Regions from separate parts of the Pseudomonas lutea genome, predicted to be linked through region 3. Evidence: riboswitches for the same ligand, from Rfam matches in the RefSeq annotation. Region 3 holds a riboswitch; each other region holds the start of a gene.
What was found. Region 3 has a riboswitch for cobalamin ahead of cobW (cobalamin biosynthesis protein CobW). Riboswitches for the same ligand answer to the same signal wherever they lie in the genome.
Positions count from the first base shown of each region.

Region 1: linked by a shared signal. The riboswitch ahead of LT42_RS02890 (ABC transporter substrate-binding protein) and the one ahead of cobW (cobalamin biosynthesis protein CobW) in region 3 are both predicted to bind cobalamin.
Region 2: linked by a shared signal. The riboswitch ahead of cobO (cob(I)yrinic acid a,c-diamide adenosyltransferase) and the one ahead of cobW (cobalamin biosynthesis protein CobW) in region 3 are both predicted to bind cobalamin.

Region 1 is NZ_JRMB01000001.1:690,414-696,707, forward strand. Features, by position in the region: gene LT42_RS02880 (ABC transporter ATP-binding protein) at 229-1,023, opposite strand; gene LT42_RS02885 (FecCD family ABC transporter permease) at 1,020-2,063, opposite strand; gene LT42_RS02890 (ABC transporter substrate-binding protein) at 2,063-3,064, opposite strand; cobalamin riboswitch at 3,203-3,400, opposite strand; gene LT42_RS02895 (aspartate/glutamate racemase family protein) at 3,809-4,531, opposite strand; gene LT42_RS02900 (aldo/keto reductase) at 4,592-5,587, opposite strand; gene LT42_RS25980 (hypothetical protein) at 5,818-5,982, shown strand; gene LT42_RS02905 (endonuclease/exonuclease/phosphatase family protein) at 6,026-6,294, opposite strand, start outside.
Region 2 is NZ_JRMB01000001.1:2,299,875-2,306,168, reverse strand. Features, by position in the region: gene LT42_RS09910 (AI-2E family transporter) at 1-253, shown strand, start outside; gene hda (DnaA regulatory inactivator Hda) at 1,140-1,844, shown strand; gene LT42_RS09900 (NAD-dependent deacylase) at 1,841-2,623, shown strand; gene LT42_RS09895 (C40 family peptidase) at 2,690-3,379, shown strand; gene LT42_RS09890 (C40 family peptidase) at 3,469-4,005, shown strand; cobalamin riboswitch at 4,167-4,392, shown strand; gene cobO (cob(I)yrinic acid a,c-diamide adenosyltransferase) at 4,499-5,110, shown strand; gene LT42_RS09880 (cobyrinic acid a,c-diamide synthase CobB) at 5,107-6,294, shown strand, end outside.
Region 3 is NZ_JRMB01000001.1:1,296,204-1,302,497, forward strand. Features, by position in the region: gene cobN (cobaltochelatase subunit CobN) at 1-1,062, opposite strand, end outside; gene cobW (cobalamin biosynthesis protein CobW) at 1,065-2,135, opposite strand; cobalamin riboswitch at 2,264-2,486, opposite strand; cobalamin riboswitch at 2,636-2,866, shown strand; gene LT42_RS25155 (CbtB domain-containing protein) at 2,965-3,174, shown strand; gene LT42_RS05355 (CbtA family protein) at 3,186-3,905, shown strand; gene LT42_RS05360 (cobalamin biosynthesis protein) at 3,902-4,345, shown strand; gene cobM (precorrin-4 C(11)-methyltransferase) at 4,531-5,277, shown strand; gene nfuA (Fe-S biogenesis protein NfuA) at 6,124-6,294, opposite strand, start outside.

The DNA.
Region 1 (6,294 bases), 610 kb from region 3:
CCCCGCCATGGATGGCGGATGGCGGCGGGCCCACGGAGCGGGACCGGAGTGAAGGAACCCCGACGAAGGAGGGGCCAAACCAGGAGCAGGCACCTTTGGTTACTTGGGGATGGTGCGACTTTCGACTTTTCCAAGTAACTCGCCGAAGGCGAAACCCGAGGCCGTTAGGCCGACGCCTTAGATCTTGATCCTGGTCCTGATCCTGATCTTGATCCTGATCTCAAAGCCTCAACCCGACCCCACCCGCAACCGTAACATCCGCGCCCCGTCAAACGGATCCACCAACCAGTGCCCCTGCACCCCGAAAACCGCCTCCAGCCGCTCAGGCGTCAACACCTCATACGGTGAACCCAACGCCACCAGCCGGCCGCCTGCCATCACCGCCAGACGATCACACCCCAGCGCCTGATTCAAATCATGCAAAGCCATCACCGTCGTCACCGGCAACTGCTGCACCAGCCGCAAAATCGACAACTGCTGCTGAATGTCCAGATGATTGGTCGGCTCATCCAGCAACAACACCTGCGGCCGTTGCGCCAGCGCCCGCGCAATATGCGCTCGCTGCTGCTCACCCCCCGACAACGTATGCCAGGGCCGCTGGGCCAGATGCTGCAGATGCACATCGGCAATCGCCTGGGCCACGATGCGGGTATCGTCCTCGCTCCACGGTCTCAGCGCCGACAGCCAGGGGGTACGCCCCAGCTCCACCGCCTGCTGCAGGCTGATCGAATCGCTGGTCTGCGCGTGTTGCTCCACCACCGCCAACTGTCGGGCGATGACACGCCGGCTCAGCGTCGGCAAACGCTGCCGGCCCAGCCAGACCTCGCCGCGAGTGGGCGTCTGAATGCCGGCCAGCAACTTCAGCAGCGTCGATTTTCCTGAACCATTGGGCCCGACCACGCCGAGGTTTTCCCCCGCGCGGATCGACAGATCAACCCCACACAGCAAATGCTCGCCCTTGACCGAGTAGCTCAGGCCACGCGCCTCGACCATTGCATGGGGTACCTCGTGTCGGGCGTTCATCGGCCGCGGCTCCCGCGCACCAGAATCAACGCAAACACCGGCGCGCCCACCAGCGCCGTGATGACCCCGATGGGCAATACCTGGCCCTTGATCAGCGTGCGCGACAGCACATCGGCGGCAATCATGAACAGCGCGCCGATGAGGGCGCTCAGGGGCAAGAGCCGTGCATGGCGCACGCCCGCCATCAATCGCACTGCGTGGGGAATCACCAGGCCGACGAAGCCGATGGAGCCGACGATCGACACCATCACAGCGGTCATCAACGCGGCGGTGCCGATCAGCACCGCCTGCACCCGGCGCACCGGAATGCCCAGCGAGGCCGCCGAATCGGTGCCAAACGTAAACGCGTCCAGTGATCGTCGGTGCATCAGGCACACCAGCAAACCGAACACCACCACCGGCACCGACAACGCGACCGACGACCAGCGCACGCCGCTGAGATTGCCCAGCAACCAGAACATGATCCCGCGCGCCTGCTCGGCACTGGCCGATTTGGTGATGAGAAAGGACGTCAACGCGTTGAACAATTGAGACCCCGCGATGCCCGCCAGAATGATCTGGGCCGCAGGCGTCTGGCCCCTGGAGGAGCGGGCAAGCAGGGCGACCAGGGCGAAGGCGGCGAGCGCACCGGCGAAGGCACCGGTGGAGAGCGAGACCGTCCCGGCGCCTACGCCGATGATAGCCACCAGCACTGCGCCAGTTGAGGCTCCGGCGGATATCCCCAACAGATAAGGGTCCGCCAGCGGGTTGCGCAGCAACGACTGCAGCACCACCCCCGACACCGCCAGCCCCGCACCGCAGGTAGCAGCAACGATGGCCCGGGTCAGACGGTAATTCCAGACGATCCCTTCATCGATCGGGTCCAGCGCATAGCCCGCCGCCCAGAGCTTGTTCGCCAGCACCTGAACAATCACCGACAGGCTGATGGAGGTCTCGCCGATCGCAACCCCGGCGAGCACCGCCAGGATCAGCAGCACGCTGGCCCAGACACCATGGGCGCACAGCCGGGCCAGGTTCGCGTGACGTTTACTCGATCGCATCATCGGGCGAGGGTGGCCTGGGCGAGTTGCTCGATCCCGTCGAACAGCCTGACGCTGGACTCCATCGCGCTGGCGTCCATGATCACGATGCGGTTGTTCTTGACCGCGTCCATGTTACGCGTGACCGGATCGGAGCGGAGAAACGCCAGTTTCTTTTCATGGTCATCGGCCGGGAATCGACGACGGTCCATGCGAGCAATGACCAGCACGTCGGGGTTGGCCTTGGCGATGGTTTCCCAGCCCACGGTGGGCCACTCCTCGTCGGAGTCAATGACGTTGCGCATGCCCAGGGTGTCGAGCATGAAGTTGGGGATGCCCTTGCGCCCGGCTACATAGGGGTCGACGTTGAGGTCCGGGCTGGAAAACCAGAACAGCGCCGACACAGGCTGGCCATCATGGGTGCTTGCCTGGGTGACGGCATGGGCCAGACGCTGCTGGTAGCGGGTGATCAATTGTTCGCCGCGATCTTGAACATCGTAGATCTGCGCGAGTTGACGCAGGCTCTTGTACAGCGTGTCGACGCGGAAGGCCTCGAGACGGGTACCGTCGGCGCCGACGCGGTTGTTTTTGCCCTCGCAGTCGGAGGGCAGGATGTACGTCGGGATGTGCAGATCCTGAAACTGCTCGCGGGTGCCGACTGCGCCTTGTGGCCCGACCATCCATTCGAACTGCACGGGGACGAAATCCGGACGCTTGCCAATCACCGATTCGAAGCTTGGCGCGTTGTCGGCCAGACGATCAATATTGTCGTTGAGTGCCTGGTATTCGGGCAGCACCGGATTGAACCACAGTGACGTGCCGACGACCTGTTTGCCCAGCCCCAGCGCATACAGCATCTCGGTGGCGGCCTGGCCGATGGTCACGGTTTTTTGCGGGGCATGGGTGATGGTCAGCGTCTGGCCACAATTGTCCACGCTCAGCGGGTAAGCCGTTGAGGCGGCGAGGGCAGCGGTAGGCAGCGTCAGGGTGACGAGCAGGGCAGCGAGGCGGCGCAGCGGCATGACAGCGATCTCCGGAAAGCCTGAATGCTGGCGAAGCAGGCGCTGGAAAGGTCATCCCGACAGGCCGGCCATGGGAACGGCAAGCGCAGGGTTCGCGCAACGGGCGAACGGGTGTCCTTCCCCGGACACCCCGCCGGTGAATGAATAAGCTGGCCGGCAGGTCTCCTGACTGGCGCATCAATGCCGTGCTTCGGCCTTCCCGGGGAAACCCCAGTGGCGAACAGCAAGCAGGGCTCAGCGCCTACAGTTGCGGGGGCAGTTCCATTTCAGCACGAGGGCTCGCGCCTTTGGATTCCCTATTAATTCCGAGTGGAAACCGGCGTCGGGCATACTAAACGATTCAACCCGCCGAGGCGAATGCGGCGGGTGATACGCCAGACCACGAGAACCAATGCGCGACGGCAACGCTTCTTGCGCCTAAGGCTGCGCCTTATAACCGCCCCCCAAGAGCCAAGCGTCAAGCGCCGTAAGCCGTAAGCCGAACGCCGAACGCCGAACGCCGAACGCCGAACGCACAACGCCAACCGCCACCCGCCGAACGCGAGACGGGGCGCATCAAAATACGCGGGCTGATGAGGCGCATACGGTCTGTAGGAGCCGGCTTGCTGGCGAAAGCGGTGTGTCATACGTGGATTTCCCGCCTGACACCGCGGGTTCGCCAGCAAGCCGGCTCCTACAGTGAGTGGGGCGTTCAACCCATTACGCCGTAGGGGATGAAAAAGTCGATGGAACAAGTTTGAGTGGCTACAGCTTAAACGGCCAGCCGATCATCTTCTTGGTTCTGGGCGGCGCATACGTCCGTACCTTCGAAGTCTTCAGGCCCAGACGCACCAGCGACTCGGCCAGCGCCACCGCTGCCGTCACCCCATCCACCACCGGCACACCCGCGCTCCCGCGTATCTGCTGATCCAGTCCGGCCATGCCGCCGCAGCCCAGGCAAATCACCTCGGCCTTGTCCTCGTTTACCGCTTCGAGCGCCTGGGCAACGATCGCTTCAATCGCCCGTTGCGGCGACGCTTCAAGCTCTAGCACGCTCATGCCACTGGCCCTCACCGACGCGCAACGCTCGTACACCCCGGCGAGTTTCAGGCGGTCCTCGATCAAGGGCACCGTGCGATCCAGCGTAGTCACCACCGAATATTTATGGCCCAGCAACATCGCCAGGCTGGCGGCAGCCTCGGTGATGTCCACCACCGGCACCTCCAGCAATTCCTGCAGCCCCTCGCGGCCGTGTTCACCGTAGCCGGCCTGAATCACTGCGTCGTAAGGGCCCTCGTAGGACATCACGCGGTCCATCACCGCAATGGCCGCCAGGTAGCTTTCAAAATTGCCTTCCACCGACTCGGCGCCAAAGCGCGGAGTCAGGCCGATGATCTCGGTGCCGGGGGACGCGACACTGCGGGCCTGCTCGGCGATGGCCTGGGTCATGGACTCGGTGGTGTTGACGTTGACGATGAGGATTCGCATGGACAACTCTCGCGCTGGAAACCGTTGCCGGGCGTCTGGCCCGGCGTTTGCAGCACGATATCAGGCTTTCATCGGCACGGGCGCCTGCAGGGCGATGAAGCCCTGATCGCGCATGGCCTGCCAGAACCCGTCGGGGACTTGCGCGTTCAGTGCGGTGACGTCTTCGATAATCCGCGAAGGCCGGCTTGCACCCGGAATGACCGCCGCCACCAGCGGGTTGGCGAGGACAAACTGCAGCGCGGCCGACTTGATGTCCACCTGATACTGGCGGGCGATCTCCTGAATGTGCGCGACCTTGTCGAGCATCGCCTGCGACGCTTCCTGATACTCGAAATGCTTGCCACCCACCAGCACGCCGGAACTGTAAGGCCCGCCCGCGACGAACTCGGCGTTGTGTTGCCGGGCTTTGTCGAGCAGCCGCTGCAAAGGCTGCTCGTGATCCAGCAGCGAATAGCGCCCGGCCAGCAGGAAGCCATCGGGCTGCGCTTCTTCCAGATCCAGGGTCAGCTCGCACGGTTCGACGCGGTTGACGCCCAGCCCCCAGGCCTTGATCACGCCTTCTTCGCGCAGGCGGGTGAGGGCGCGGAAAGCACCGGTGCGGGCGATGTTGAAATGTTCGATCCAGGCATCGCCGTGGGCATCCTGGGCGACGTCATGCACGAACACGATGTCCAGACGATCGGTGTTGAGCCGCTTCAGGCTGGCTTCGATGGAGCGCAACGTGGCGTCGGCTGAATAGTCCGTGACGATCTTGTTCTTCAAGCCCTCGGCAAACGGCCCGCTGCGCGTCTCGGTGTCGATTTCGTCGGAGATCAGACGGCCGACTTTGGTGCTCAGGGTGTACTGGTCACGCGGGATGCCGGCCAACGCCTTGCCCAGGCGCTGCTCGGACAGGCCGGCGCCATAGATGGGCGCGGTGTCGAAGTAGCGAATGCCCTGATCCCAGGCAGACTGAACGGTGGCTGCGGCTTCTTCTTCGTCGATGGTGCGGAACATGTTGCCCAGCGGCGCGGAGCCGAAGCCCAGGCGGCCGATGATCTTGTCATGCAGACTCATGGAATGTGTCCTGTGCAGAGTAAATTGATGTCGCAGACGGTTAGGAGTGTCGTGCGGACAGGCGTTATTAACTGAGTGCTGGCCGTAGTGAGAGTTCTGGAAAAAGCATGGCTGGTTGCTGTGCAACTTTCGTGACCGACAGTGCTTCAAATCATCTGCCACACTTGGCAAGCGACGCCCGGACATCCTGAGCGACCTCCGGGATTTTCCTACCATTCAAGGAAACCGCCATGCAAAACCACCCTCACGCCTCCGCTGCGGTACACCCCGGCCACGTTCATCAACCGTTGGAAGACGACGCGGAAATGGACGTCGATAACGATCCTGGCAACGAAGACCCGGGCTCTCAGTTCGACCGTGATGCCACTGTCCCGCTGATCGATCCCGACGAGTAGATACGTCGTTGGGATAGGGGCCGGCGTTCGCGGCCCCTTCGATTTACATATGTACTTCAACCGCCAGCGGCAGATGATCCGACAGGTGCGTCCACGGCCGCGTGCCGAGGATCATCGGCTGGTGGCTGGTGGCGTTGCGCAAGTAGATGCGGTCAAGGCGCAGCATCGGGAAGCGCGCGGGGTAGGTCTTCGCCAGACGGCCGTCAGCGCGTTCAAAGGCCTCGTGCAGATAGCCGCAACGCTGCAGGCGTTTGTTGCCCTGCAGCTGCCAGTCGTTGAAGTCGCCAGCGATGACCACCGGGGCATCGTCGG
Region 2 (6,294 bases), 1.0 Mb from region 3:
CATCGTTGCGGTGTTCATGGTCGGTCAAGCGCTGGAAGGCATGGTGTTGACGCCCTTGCTGGTAGGCGATCGCATCGGCCTGCACCCGGTTGCGGTGATCTTCGCAATTCTGGCTGGCGGTGAGTTGTTCGGTTTCACCGGCATCCTGCTGGCGCTGCCAGTGGCGGCGGTGATCATGGTATTGGTGCGCCATGTTCATGATCTGTACAAGGACTCCGACATTTACGGTGGACTGGACGACCCGGATCTCTGATCCGCGCCTGGGCAGGCGCAGCTCCCCGCTGCGCCTGATGTTGTAGGCCCCGGCTTGCTGGCGAACCGGGTGGGCCCGTCACATGTGTGGTATCTGGTCCGCCGCATTCGCCAGCAAGCCGGCTCCTACAGAGGTGCATCGATCAATGATTCGCCTCATGCCCCGACGCCGTGCCATGCGCCAACAAATGATTCGCGTCATGCCCCGATCCGTAGGAGCCGGCTTGCTGGCGAACCTGGTGGGCCCGTCACATGTGTGGTGTCTGGCCCGCCGCATTCGCCAGCAAGCCGGCTCCTACAGAGGTGAGTCGATCAACGATTCGCCTCATGCCCAATTCCGGTGGCGTGCGTCAACATGATTCGCGTCACGCCCGACGCCGTGCCATGCGTCAACACATGATCCGTGTCAGCCCACCGACCCGTGGCCATGCGCCAATACATGATTCGCGTCATGCCCCGACGCCGTGCCATGGGCCAACACATGATCCGGGTCAGCCCACCGACCCGTGGCCATGCGCCAACACATGATTCGCGTCATGCCCCAACGCCGTGCCATGGGCCAACATATGATTCGCTCACGCCCCGATCCGTAGGAGCCGGCTTGCTGGCGAACCGGGTGGCCCCGTCACCTTTGTGGTGTCTGGCCCACCGCATTCGCCAGCAAGGCGGTTCGTTGATGGTGCGTCACGTCAACTCGCGATCCGCGCTTCCAGACTGATGTCTTCACGGGCGTTGTTTGCGTGTAATACCCAGCGCCGCCAAGGACATACGCAAGCCTTTGATTTTGCTGGCGGTCTGCCGCATTGTGCGTGCAGCCCTGCGGGTATAGACTTTGCGCACTTTTCACAGAGGCCCTTTGGCGGTTCGTCTCGAACCGTTCAGCCAGCATGAAACCAGTTCAGCTGCCCCTGAGTGTGCGTCTGCGGGATGACGCCACCTTCATCAATTACTATCCAGGCGCCAATGCCGCTGCACTCGGCTACGTCGAGCGGCTGTGCGAAGCCGAGGCCGGCTGGACAGAAAGCCTGATCTACCTGTGGGGCAAGAACGGGGTAGGGCGCACCCACTTGTTGCAGGCCGCCTGCCTGCGCTTCGAACAAATGGGCGAGCCGGCTGTTTACCTGCCGATGGCTGAACTCCTCGATCAAGGGGTCGGCCTGTTCGATCATCTGGAACAGTACGAACTGGTCTGCCTGGACGACCTGCAGGCGGTGGTCGGCAAGCCGGAATGGGAAGAAGCGTTGTTTCACCTGTTCAATCGGCTGCGCGACAGCGGTAGACGTCTGCTGATCGCGGCGTCATGTTCGCCCCGGGAGCTGCCGGTCAAACTGGCCGACCTCAAATCCCGGCTGACCATGGCGCTGGTGTTCCAGATGCGCCTGTTGTCCGACGAAGAAAAGCTCCGCGCCTTGCAATTGCGCGCCTCGCGCCGGGGGCTGCACCTCACCGACGAAGTTGGCCATTTCATCCTGACCCGCGGCAAGCGCAGCATGAGCGCGTTGTTCGATCTGCTTGAACAACTGGATCAAGCGTCGTTGCAGGCCCAGCGCAAGCTGACCATTCCTTTTCTGAAAGAAACCCTCGGTTGGTGAGTGCATCCGTCGACCCGGCACTGGTCCGGCAAACCGCGGCGGCGTTGCGCCACGCGACGCGCATTCTCATCATCACCGGCGCCGGCCTCTCGGCGGATTCGGGTTTACCGACTTACCGCGGCGTAGGCGGCTTGTATAACGGCCAGACGGATGACGGACTGCCCATCGAGATGGCGTTGTCCGGCCCCATGCTGCGCCGCGATCCCGCCCTTTGCTGGAAGTACATCGCACAATTGGGCAGCGCTTGCCTGGGAGGACGTCCCAATGCGGCGCACTATGCCATCGCCGAATTGCAACGACGCAAGCCGGAGTGCTGGGTGTTGACGCAGAACGTGGACGGCTACCACCGTGCGGCGGGCAGTCCGTCCGAACGCTTGATCGAGATACATGGACAGCTCGCGCCGCTGTACTGTCAATCTTGTGGCGCCGAGGATCCGCTGTTGAGTGAGCATCTCGCTCGACCCCTCCCACCGCTGTGCGCCTGCTGTAATGGCGTTTTGCGGCCACCGGTGGTGTTATTTGGGGAGATGTTGCCGGAGTTGGCACTGAACGTGCTTCAGGAGGAGATGGCGAAAGGCTTTGACGCTGTTCTCAGCATCGGAACCACTGCCAGCTTCCCCTACATCCATGAGCCTATGTTGCGTGCTCGTGTCGCGGGAGGCTTTGCTGCCGAAATCAATCCCTCGCCGACCGATCATTCCGCGCACATGGATGCGTTTCTGAGGTGTAAAGCCTTAGAAGTGATGGACGACATCGTAAGTCACATTTGTTTCGATTGAATTTGCAAATGATGACGATAGAGGGCATAGTCTCGGCTTCTTTACACCTCAGCCACGGTCGTGCCCATGCTATACCGCTTCGCACCCCTCGTGCCTCTCGCACTCGTAACGCTGCTGTTCGGCTGCGCGGCCCAGATGCCAGCGTCGCAACAGCAGTCGCAGAGCCCGCAATTCCGGGACGCTGCCACCGCTCAATCCGCCAGCAAGCGTGCTGATTACGCATCCGCCCTGCTGGATGACGAAGTCGCCACCGAAGACGAACTCGCTCAATTCGCTGACAACAAGCCTTACCGTTTGCCGGTTCTGGCTGACAGCATCCTTGAACGTGGCAAATCCTTGATAGGCACGCGCTATCGCTTCGGCGGTACGTCGACCACTTCAGGCTTCGACTGCAGCGGCTTCATTGGTTATCTCTTCCGTGAAGAGGCCGGCATGAGCCTGCCACGTTCTTCGCGCGAAATGATCAACATCGATGCACCCCTGATCAAGCGCAATGACCTCAAGCCTGGCGATCTCTTGTTCTTCAGCACTGCCGGCCGCGGCCGCGTCAGCCACGCAGGCATCTATCTGGGCGATGACCAGTTCATCCATTCCAGCAGCCGTCGCAGTGGCGGCGTTCGTGTTGACAGCCTTGACGACGCCTACTGGTCCCGTACCTTCATCGAAGCCAAACGCGCACTGGCCATGGCACCTTCAACGGTCCCTGAAACCACTACCGCGATGACCTCGACTACAATCAAGCGCCAACACCGTTAATCCCGGGCGCGCAAAGGGGCTAAACCCTGCTTGCGCGCGATTCCGGCTACCGGCAAAGTAAGCTGCATCCCGCACAGGTTGTCGTGTTTATGTCGTTAACGGTTCGCCTGACTGTTGCTCTCCTGGCCATGCTGCTGGCCGCATGTTCCAGCACGCCACCGCCCGCGCCACGCAAGGTCGTCTACCGGCCTGTCGTCTCCGCTCCTCCGCAATTTCCCTCACCGCTCGCTGACGACGTGCTGCTGCGCGCCATCGGGCTGGTGGGCACCCCGTATCGCTGGGGTGGAAATACGCCAGATTCGGGCTTCGACTGCAGCGGCCTGATCGGCTATGTCTACCACGATGCTGCCGGTATCAACTTGCCGCGATCCACGCGGGAAATGATCACGCTGCGTGGGCCCGATATCGACCGTAGCCAGCTGCAGACCGGCGATCTGGTGTTCTTCGCCACGGGTGGAGGCTCGAACGTCAGCCACGCCGGCATCTATGTCGGCGAGGGGCGTTTCGTCCACGCCCCGGCCACCGGCGGTACGGTCAAGCTCGACAGCCTCGACAAGCCTTATTGGCAGAAAGCCTGGCTGAACGCCAAACGCGTCATCCAGCCATCAAACCTCGCTAAGCAATGATCTCTCCTGACGCAGCGTGTTCAAAGGCCGTTGGCCAGCGAACACTCCACCGGTGGCTCCTGCAGATTGCGTTTTGACAATGGCCAGGCTCGATCGGATCTGCGCCGCATCAGTGCGCCATGTGCGATCCCTCGATTGACGCTCCCCAGTCAACCCTCTAACCTTCGCCGCATGTTTCAGGTGCCCGGGACTCATGGGTCCGCAGGGTGAAACAGGGAAGCCGGTGCGACCGCATGTTGCGATCAATCCCGGCGCTGCCTCCGCAACGGTAAATGAGTCAAGGCCACGCACGATGCCACTGTGTTCATTGAGCATGGGAAGGCGCCTGGCCCGCCGCTTCGGCGGCAACTCATGAGTCCGGAGACCGGCCTGATCCATCGAACAGCATCACGGAGGGCGATGCTCTGCTGCAGGCCGGCCGTGTCCGGTGCCTGCTGTCAGTCTTTGCCTGTGCCCTCCGTTTGCCACACTTGCCCTCAAGCGGAGAGCTGAGATGAGCGAATCCCCCGAACGAGACGAACGCCACCTGGCGCGCATGCTGCGCAAAAAGGCGGTGATGGACGAGCGCATATCCAGCGCACCCAACGAATGTGGGTTGCTGCTGGTGCTGACCGGTAATGGCAAGGGCAAGAGCAGTTCTGCCTTCGGCATGCTCGCCCGCGCCATGGGGCATGGCATGCAATGCGGCGTCGTGCAGTTCATCAAAGGCCGCAACAGCACCGGCGAAGAGCTGTTCTTCCGCCGCTTCCCCGAGCAAGTGCGCTATCACGTCATGGGCGAAGGCTTTACCTGGGAAACCCAGGATCGGCAGCGTGACATTGCCGCAGCCGAATCTGCCTGGGCCGTGACCCGGGAAATGCTCAACGACGCTTCTCTGGGCCTGGTGGTTCTGGACGAGCTGAACATTGCCCTCAAGCACGGCTATCTTGACCTGGAGCAGGTGCTGAGCGACCTGCAGGCGCGTCCGCCGATGCAGCACGTCATCGTCACCGGTCGCGGTGCAAAACAAGAGCTGATTGATCTTTCCGACACTGTGTCCGAGATCGGCGTGGTCAAGCACGCTTTTCAAGCGGGCATCAAGGCGCAAAAAGGCATCGAGCTGTGAGTGATCGCCAACCCCGGCATTGCCCGGCCGTGTTGATCGCCGCGCCCGCATCAGGCCAAGGCAAAACCACCGTCACTGCGGCACTGGCCCGCTTGCACCGCAATCAGGGGCGAAAGGTGCGGGTGTTCAAATGCGGCCCCGACTTTCTCGATCCGATGATTCTTGAGCGCGCCAGCGGCCACCCGGTTTACCAGCTGGACATGTGGATGGTCGGCGAAGCCGAAAGCCGCCGCTTGTTGTGGGAAGCCGCCGCCGAAGCGGACCTGATTCTCATCGAAGGCGTCATGGGTCTGTTCGACGGCACGCCTTCGAGCGCGGACCTGGCCCGGCGCTTCGGCGTGCCCGTGCTGGGGGTCATCGATGGCACGGCCATGGCGCAAACCTTTGGCGCTCTGGCGCTGGGTCTGGCGCGTTATCAGCCGGACCTGCCGTTCGCGGGTGTGCTGGCCAACCGCGTCGGTACGGTGCGCCACGCGCAGTTGCTGGAAGGCAGTTTGACCGAGGGCCTGCGCTGGTACGGTGCGCTGTCCCGCGAGACCGGCATCGAACTGCCCAGCCGTCACCTCGGGCTGGTTCAGGCCAGCGAACTGAACGATCTGGACGCGCGCCTGGATGCCGCTGCCGCAGCGCTGGGCAGCACCTGCGATGCCACGCTGCCGCCGCCAGTGACCTTTACCGCGCCGGAGCATGTTCCTGCCGAACCTTTACTCGCCGGTGTACGCATTGCGATCGCCCACGATGAAGCCTTCGCCTTCTTCTACGGCGCGAGCCTGGACCTGTTGCGGGAAATGGGCGCCGAGTTGCTGTTCTTTTCGCCGATCCGCGACCGCGAGTTGCCCGACGCAGATGGCCTGTATCTGCCAGGCGGTTACCCGGAACTGCACCACACGGCCCTCGCTGAAAATCATGGGATGCGTGCCGCCATTCGCGCCCATCATGCGGCCGGCAAACCGCTCCTCGCGGAATGCGGGGGCATGTTGTACCTGCTCGACGCCTTGACCGATGTTGAGGGTCAGCGTGCTGAAGGGGTTGGCTTGCTCAAGGGCGAAGCGGTGATGCAAAAACGGCTGGCGGCGCTGGCGCTGCAATCGGTCGAGCTGCCGGAAGGCACGCTGCGCGGCCACACGTATCACCATTCCCTGACCAGCACCGAACTCACGCCTATCGCCCGTGGCCTCAGCCCC
Region 3 (6,294 bases):
CTCCGGTTGTGCGCGATGGCACACCACATCGGACTGGCTGCGCTCGCTGCGCCACGCCAGGTCTTTGAAGCTGATGGGGCGACTGATGATGCGGCCGTCCAGTTCCGGCAACGCGATGTGCATGGCCAGGTCGCGCGGGCCGAGACCTTGAGCGCTGGCCCGCCACGCCGGTTCGTTTTCCTGGGCGCAGATGGCCTGAATCACCGGAATGTCGCGGCGAAACGGACGCACATGGGGCGCGTCAGGGCTGGACTGGGCGAACCCGGTGGTATTAAGGATGACTTCGCACTCGACCTCATCCATCCAGCCCTGCACGGCGGCCAGGCAATCAGGCTCCTTGAGACTGGCAACGGCCATTGGCAAAGGGTTCATCCCTTGCGCCATCAAGCGTTCGCAAAACACGTCGATGAAGCCGGTGTTGGCCGCCTGCAGATGGGAGCGATAGAACAGCACGGCAGCGACCGGCTGGTCGGCACGCCAGTCGGCCTGCCAGCGGGCCAGATCGGCGTTGGGGTTCTGCGGATGATAGATCACGCTGCGCGGCAGGGTTTGCGGCTCGGCCCAGGCAGCAAGGCCACCCAGCCATCGCGTGGCAATGAAGTTGAGCAACTCCTGCGCATTGTGTTTGCCGCCCTGGCGCAGGTAGTGCCAGACCCGCTCGCAGTCTTCGGTAGATTCGGTACTCAGCCCGATCAGCTCAGGGTCCGGCTTGTCGCAACCCGGCACCAGAATCAGCTTGACCCCTTTGGCCGCCAGCTCCACGAGACGCTCGACGCCGTAACGCCAGTAACTCATGCCGCCGTGCAGGGAAAGCACGATGACCTTGGCGTGACGCAGCACTTCGTCGACGTACAGGTCCACCGAGGCGTGATTCTGCACCTGCATCGGATTGGCCAGACGCAGCGTCGGATAATCATCCGGCAACTGCTGCGCGGTTTCGGCGAGCAATGCCAGATGCGAATCACCGCTGCACAGGATTACCAGCTCGGCGGGCGTCTGCCCCAGATCGGCAATGCTGTCATCGGGAACGAAACCGCCGGGCTGTGTACGCAGCAGGTGCATGGTTAGCCCTGCGTTCCGAGCGCCGCGCGCAACTGCGCTTCAAGCACAGCGGCGTCGAGTTCCTGGCCGATCAGCACCAGCCTGGTTTCGCGGACTTCGTCGGTCTTCCAGGCGCGATCAAAGTGCTTGTCGAAGCGTGTGCCGACGCCTTGAACCAGCAAGCGCATCGGCTTGCCAGGGATGGCGGCAAAGCCCTTGACGCGCAAGATGCCGTGCTGCACAACCGCCTGAGTCAGCGCGTCGAGCAACAGCGATTCATCCGCCTGGGGCAAGTTGATCGAGATCGAGTCAAACGCATCATGGTCGTGATCGTCAGCGTCATCGCCTTCATGGTGATCGTGATGGGTCTTGCGGCCATCAATGTGCAGCTCGGACTCGGCACCCAGGCCCAGCAACACGCTGATCGGCAACTGGCCCTTGCTGGCCTCGACGACTTTCACCGCAGGCGGCAGCTCTTCGGTCACCTCGGCACGCACTGCAGCCAGTGCAGCGGCATCGAGCATGTCAGCCTTGTTGAGAACGACCAGGTCAGCACTCGCCAACTGATCCGCGAACAGCTCGTGCAGCGGCGATTCGTGGTCCAGGTTCGGGTCCAGCTTGCGCTGGGCATCAACCTGATCCGGGAACGCCGCGAACGTGCCGGCCAGCACCGCCGGGCTGTCGACCACGGTGATCACGGCGTCGACGGTGCAGGCGTTGCGGATTTCCGGCCATTGAAAGGCCTGGACCAGCGGCTTGGGCAGCGCCAGCCCCGAGGTTTCGATCAGGATGTGGTCGAGGTCGCCGCGACGGGCAACCAACTCCTGCATCACCGGGAAGAATTCTTCCTGAACGGTGCAGCACAGGCAGCCGTTGGCCAGTTCGTACACCCGGCCAAGGGCTTCTTCCTCGGTGCAACCGATGGTGCACTGCTTGAGGATGTCGCCGTCGATGCCCAGCTCGCCGAATTCGTTGACGATGACCGCGATACGCCGGCCCTCGGCATTGTCGAGCATGTGCCGCAGCAAGGTGGTTTTGCCCGAGCCGAGAAAGCCGGTGACGATGGTGACGGGGAGTTTGGCCAGTGTTTTCATCGGTTGCCCTCAGGCGTGCGGCAGGGCAACGAGGACGAAAACAGCGCAGGGCCGGCAGACGCAGGCGCGCAGTTCGATTCGCCACCGGATCACCCCGCCCGGTTGTAGTGAAATGCTCCGGCTGCTGACAGGCAGTCCGATTCGAGGCAGGTCTCCTGGCTCACGGCGGCCGTTCGCTGATGCTGTGATCGGCGACGGCTATTCATCGCGCCTTCCCGCTCGCGCAGTGGCTGTGCAATGACGCTGTCCGTTTACAGTTGCGGGGGCAGCTGCGGCATGTGACCGCATTCCCTTCTTAGCGCCGGCGCCCATCAAGCAGGCAGCCTGCGAACCTCAAGTGCGCAAGGCTACGCAGTGACCGCAGGCGGGTCAATCGCCGCTGTGCGTCAATTGCCGGTGCCGTGGACTGCACGACGACCGGACGTGCCGACGCCGCCGTTACCGGGCGGATCAAGCGACCGGTTGACGGGCTGATTGACGGGGTGCGGCCCCCATGGTCTCCTACACGCCTTGTTACGGGTGCCCTTCACAGGGTGAAACGGGAAACCGGTGCGCGCAGACCTTCGGGTGCGCAAGTCCGGTGCTGCCCCCGCAACGGTAAGCGAGCGAAGCGTCAAATCCACTGTGTCGGTGACGACATGGGAAGGTGGCGCTTGCAGGCACTGACGCAGTGAAGGTTGCTGCGTGCGCCCCTCGCGAGCCCGGAGACCGGCCCGACAACGACACATAACAAACCCGCGGTGGGCGGGCGCTGTTGCGTCACTGTCGGCAATTGCCTGCGGTTTCTTTGCGCCTTTCCGTCCGCTGAATGACTTCAGAGGGAAGCGCCATGTCCATCAGTACACCCCGCCCGACTGCAACAACCGCTCCTGCCCCGGCAACAACCGTCACGGCTACGCAAAGCCAGCGTCTCGTCGCCGCCGCGGGCGCGATGCTGCTCGGCGCGTTCCTGGTCTATTTCGCCGGCTTCTCTCATATCGATGCCGTGCATAACGCTGCTCACGACACCCGCCACAGCTCTGCTTTCCCTTGCCATTGAGGCCTGCCGCCATGTTCAAACGAATCGCGCAAACAGCCGGATTCACCGGGCTGCTGGCGGCCCTGCTGCTGACGCTGCTGCAAAGCTTCTGGGTTGCACCGCTGATTCTGCAGGCGGAAACCTGGGAAAAGCCTGCGGCGGTCCAGGCACATGAGCACGCTGACGGCACCTCGGCCGGCCATGTTCATGACGCCGAGGCATGGGAACCGGAAAACGGCTGGCAGCGCGTGCTTTCTACCGCCGGCGGCAATCTGGTGGTGGCAGTGGGTTTTGCATTGATGCTGGCGGCGCTGTATACCCTGCGCGCGCCAGCCAGTGCTCGTGAAGGCGTCCTGTGGGGCTTGGCGGGCTACGCGGTGTTTGTGGTAGCGCCCACCCTCGGACTGCCGCCAGAGCTGCCCGGCACTGTGGCCGCGGACCTCACGCAACGGCAGATCTGGTGGGTGAGCACTGCAGCGTCCACTGCGGTCGGCCTGGCACTGATGGTGTTCGCCCGGCATTGGCTGCTCAAAGCGCTGGGCGCATTGATTCTGGTGGTGCCGCACCTCGTAGGCGCTCCCCAGCCAGCGGTGCACTCGGCCCTCGCGCTGGAAGCCCTGCAAACGCAGTTCAAGCTCGCATCGCTGCTGACCAACGCTGCGTTCTGGGTCGCGCTGGGTTGGATCAGCGCCTGGCTGTTTCGTCGCAGTGAGCCAGGCGCGACCCACAGCGGCCTGAATCCCGCCTTGTGAGTCCGGCGGGCGACAGACAGCGGGGGGCTCGGCCGGTGCGGGTGGTGGGTCTGGGCTGTCAGCGCGGCTGTTCGGCATCGGCACTGCGGCAGTTGATGGAGGCGTGTTTGAGCGAACATGGGCTTGCGTTGCGCGATGTCACCGCCCTCGCCTCCATCGACACCAAAGCCGATGAGCCTGGCCTTCGCGAACTGGCTGACGCACTGCAGTTAACGGTCGCGTTTTTCAGCGCCAGCGACCTTGCTGCTTACGAGCCCTCGCTGACTCATCGCTCGGACATCGCCTTTGAACGCACCGGTTGCTACGGCGTGGCGGAAAGCGCTGCGCTGGCAATGGCGGAGCGGTTGTCAGGCTTCCCAGCGACGCTGATTATCCCGCGCCGTAAAGGCGCGCAAGCGACGTTCGCATTGGCGGGCCAAAGCCCGGAGGACTGGGTTTAGCGGGGAAAGCGTCAGGCGTCACACTGCGAATTTGGGGGTGTACACACTGGCCTCTTCCCGGCTGAAGCCGGTCCCACTGAAGCAGAATGAGTGCAGACGACCGAATCACTCAGGGCTGAGTACATTTGCGGGGCGGCGACGCATCCAATGAAGCTGCGCGTACTAAATTCCATTCAGGACACTCTATGACCGTTTATTTCATCGGCGCCGGCCCCGGCGACCCGGACCTGATCACTGTCAAAGGCCAGCGGCTGATTCGTACTTGCCCGGTGATTATCTATGCAGGCTCGCTGGTGCCCGAAGCGGTGCTGGAGGGGCATCAGGCCGTTCAGGTGACCAACAGCGCCTCGCTGCATCTGGAGCAGATCATCGATTTGATGAAATCTGCTCATGCACAAGGTCAGGATGTTGCGCGTGTCCATTCTGGCGACCCCAGCCTCTATGGCGCCATCGGCGAACAGATCCGCTGCCTGCGCGACTTGCAGATCCCCTTCGAGATCATTCCCGGCGTCACCGCCACCGCTGCGTGCGCTGCCCTGCTGGGCACCGAGCTGACGCTGCCGGACATTTCCCAGACCGTGATTCTGACCCGCTACGCCGACAAGACCGACATGCCCGACGGTGAATCCCTCGGCGAGCTGGCACGCCATTGCGCGACCATGGCGATTCATCTGGGGGTAAATAACCTGGGCAAGATCGTCGCAGAACTGACCCCCCACTACGGCACGGACTGCCCGATTGCCGTGGTGCATAGGGCCAGCTGGCCGGATCAGGACTGGGTTACCGGGACCCTGGCGGATATTGAGGAAAAGGTCCGCGTCAAAGGCTTCCGACGCACCGCGCTGATTCTCGTGGGCCGGGTTTTGGACAATGACGTCTTCAGCGAGTCATCGCTGTACCAGGCTGGGCATGCTCACCTGTTCAGGCCGTAAATCCTCGCCGCAAACGTGGAATTCTGAAGGACCGGCTTGCTGGCGAACCGGATAGGTCAGCGATGAACCTATCGCCTGGTTTTACACTTTCGCCAGCAAGCCGGCTCCTACGATTTTGCTTCCACCACAAATCATGCGAACGCCGTAAATCCCCTGTACGAGCGCGCTTGCCCGCGAAGGCGCCGCCACAGCCCGCACCCTGCTTGCCTGACACACCGCTTTCGCCAGCAAGCCGGCTCCTACGAATTTGGCGTCCACCACAAATCATGCGAACGCCGTAAATCCCCTGTACGAGCGCGCTTGCCCGCGAAGGCGCCGCCACAGCCAGCACCCTGCTTGCCTGACACACCGCTTTCGCCAGCAAGCCGGCTCCTACGAATTTGGCGTCCACCACAAATCATACGAACGCCGTAAATCCCCTGTAGGAGCGCGCTTGCCCGCGAAGGCGCCGCCACAGCCAGCACCCTGCTTGCCTGACACACCGCTTTCGCCAGCAAGCCGGCTCTTACGAATTTGGCGTCCACCACAAATCATACGAACGCCGTAAATCCCCTGTAGGAGCGCGCTTGCCCGCGAAGGCGCCGTCACAGCCAGCACCCTGCTTGCCTGACACACCGCTTTCGCCAGCAAGCCGGCTACTGCGAATTTGGCGTCCACCACAACTCATGCGAACGCCGTAAATGCCCTGTAGGAGCGCGCTTGCCCGCGAACGACTTTCAGCAGCGACATTTTTATCGCTGGCCCATCGCGTTCGCGGGCAAGCGCGCTCCTGCAATGACCGGAGCTACCTTCCGCCCACAAAAAAGCCCCGAACCAGTCGGGGCTTGGCTTGCAACACGCTCTTGCTCAGTAATACGCGTTTTCTTTCTGCGTGTGGTCGGTCACGTCGCGTACGCCGGTCAACTCGGGTATGCGTTCCAGCAGGGTGCGCTCGATACCTTCCTTGAGCGTCACGTCGGCCTGGCCGCAGCCCTGGCAACCGCCACCGAATTGAAGAATCGCGACATTGGCGTCGTC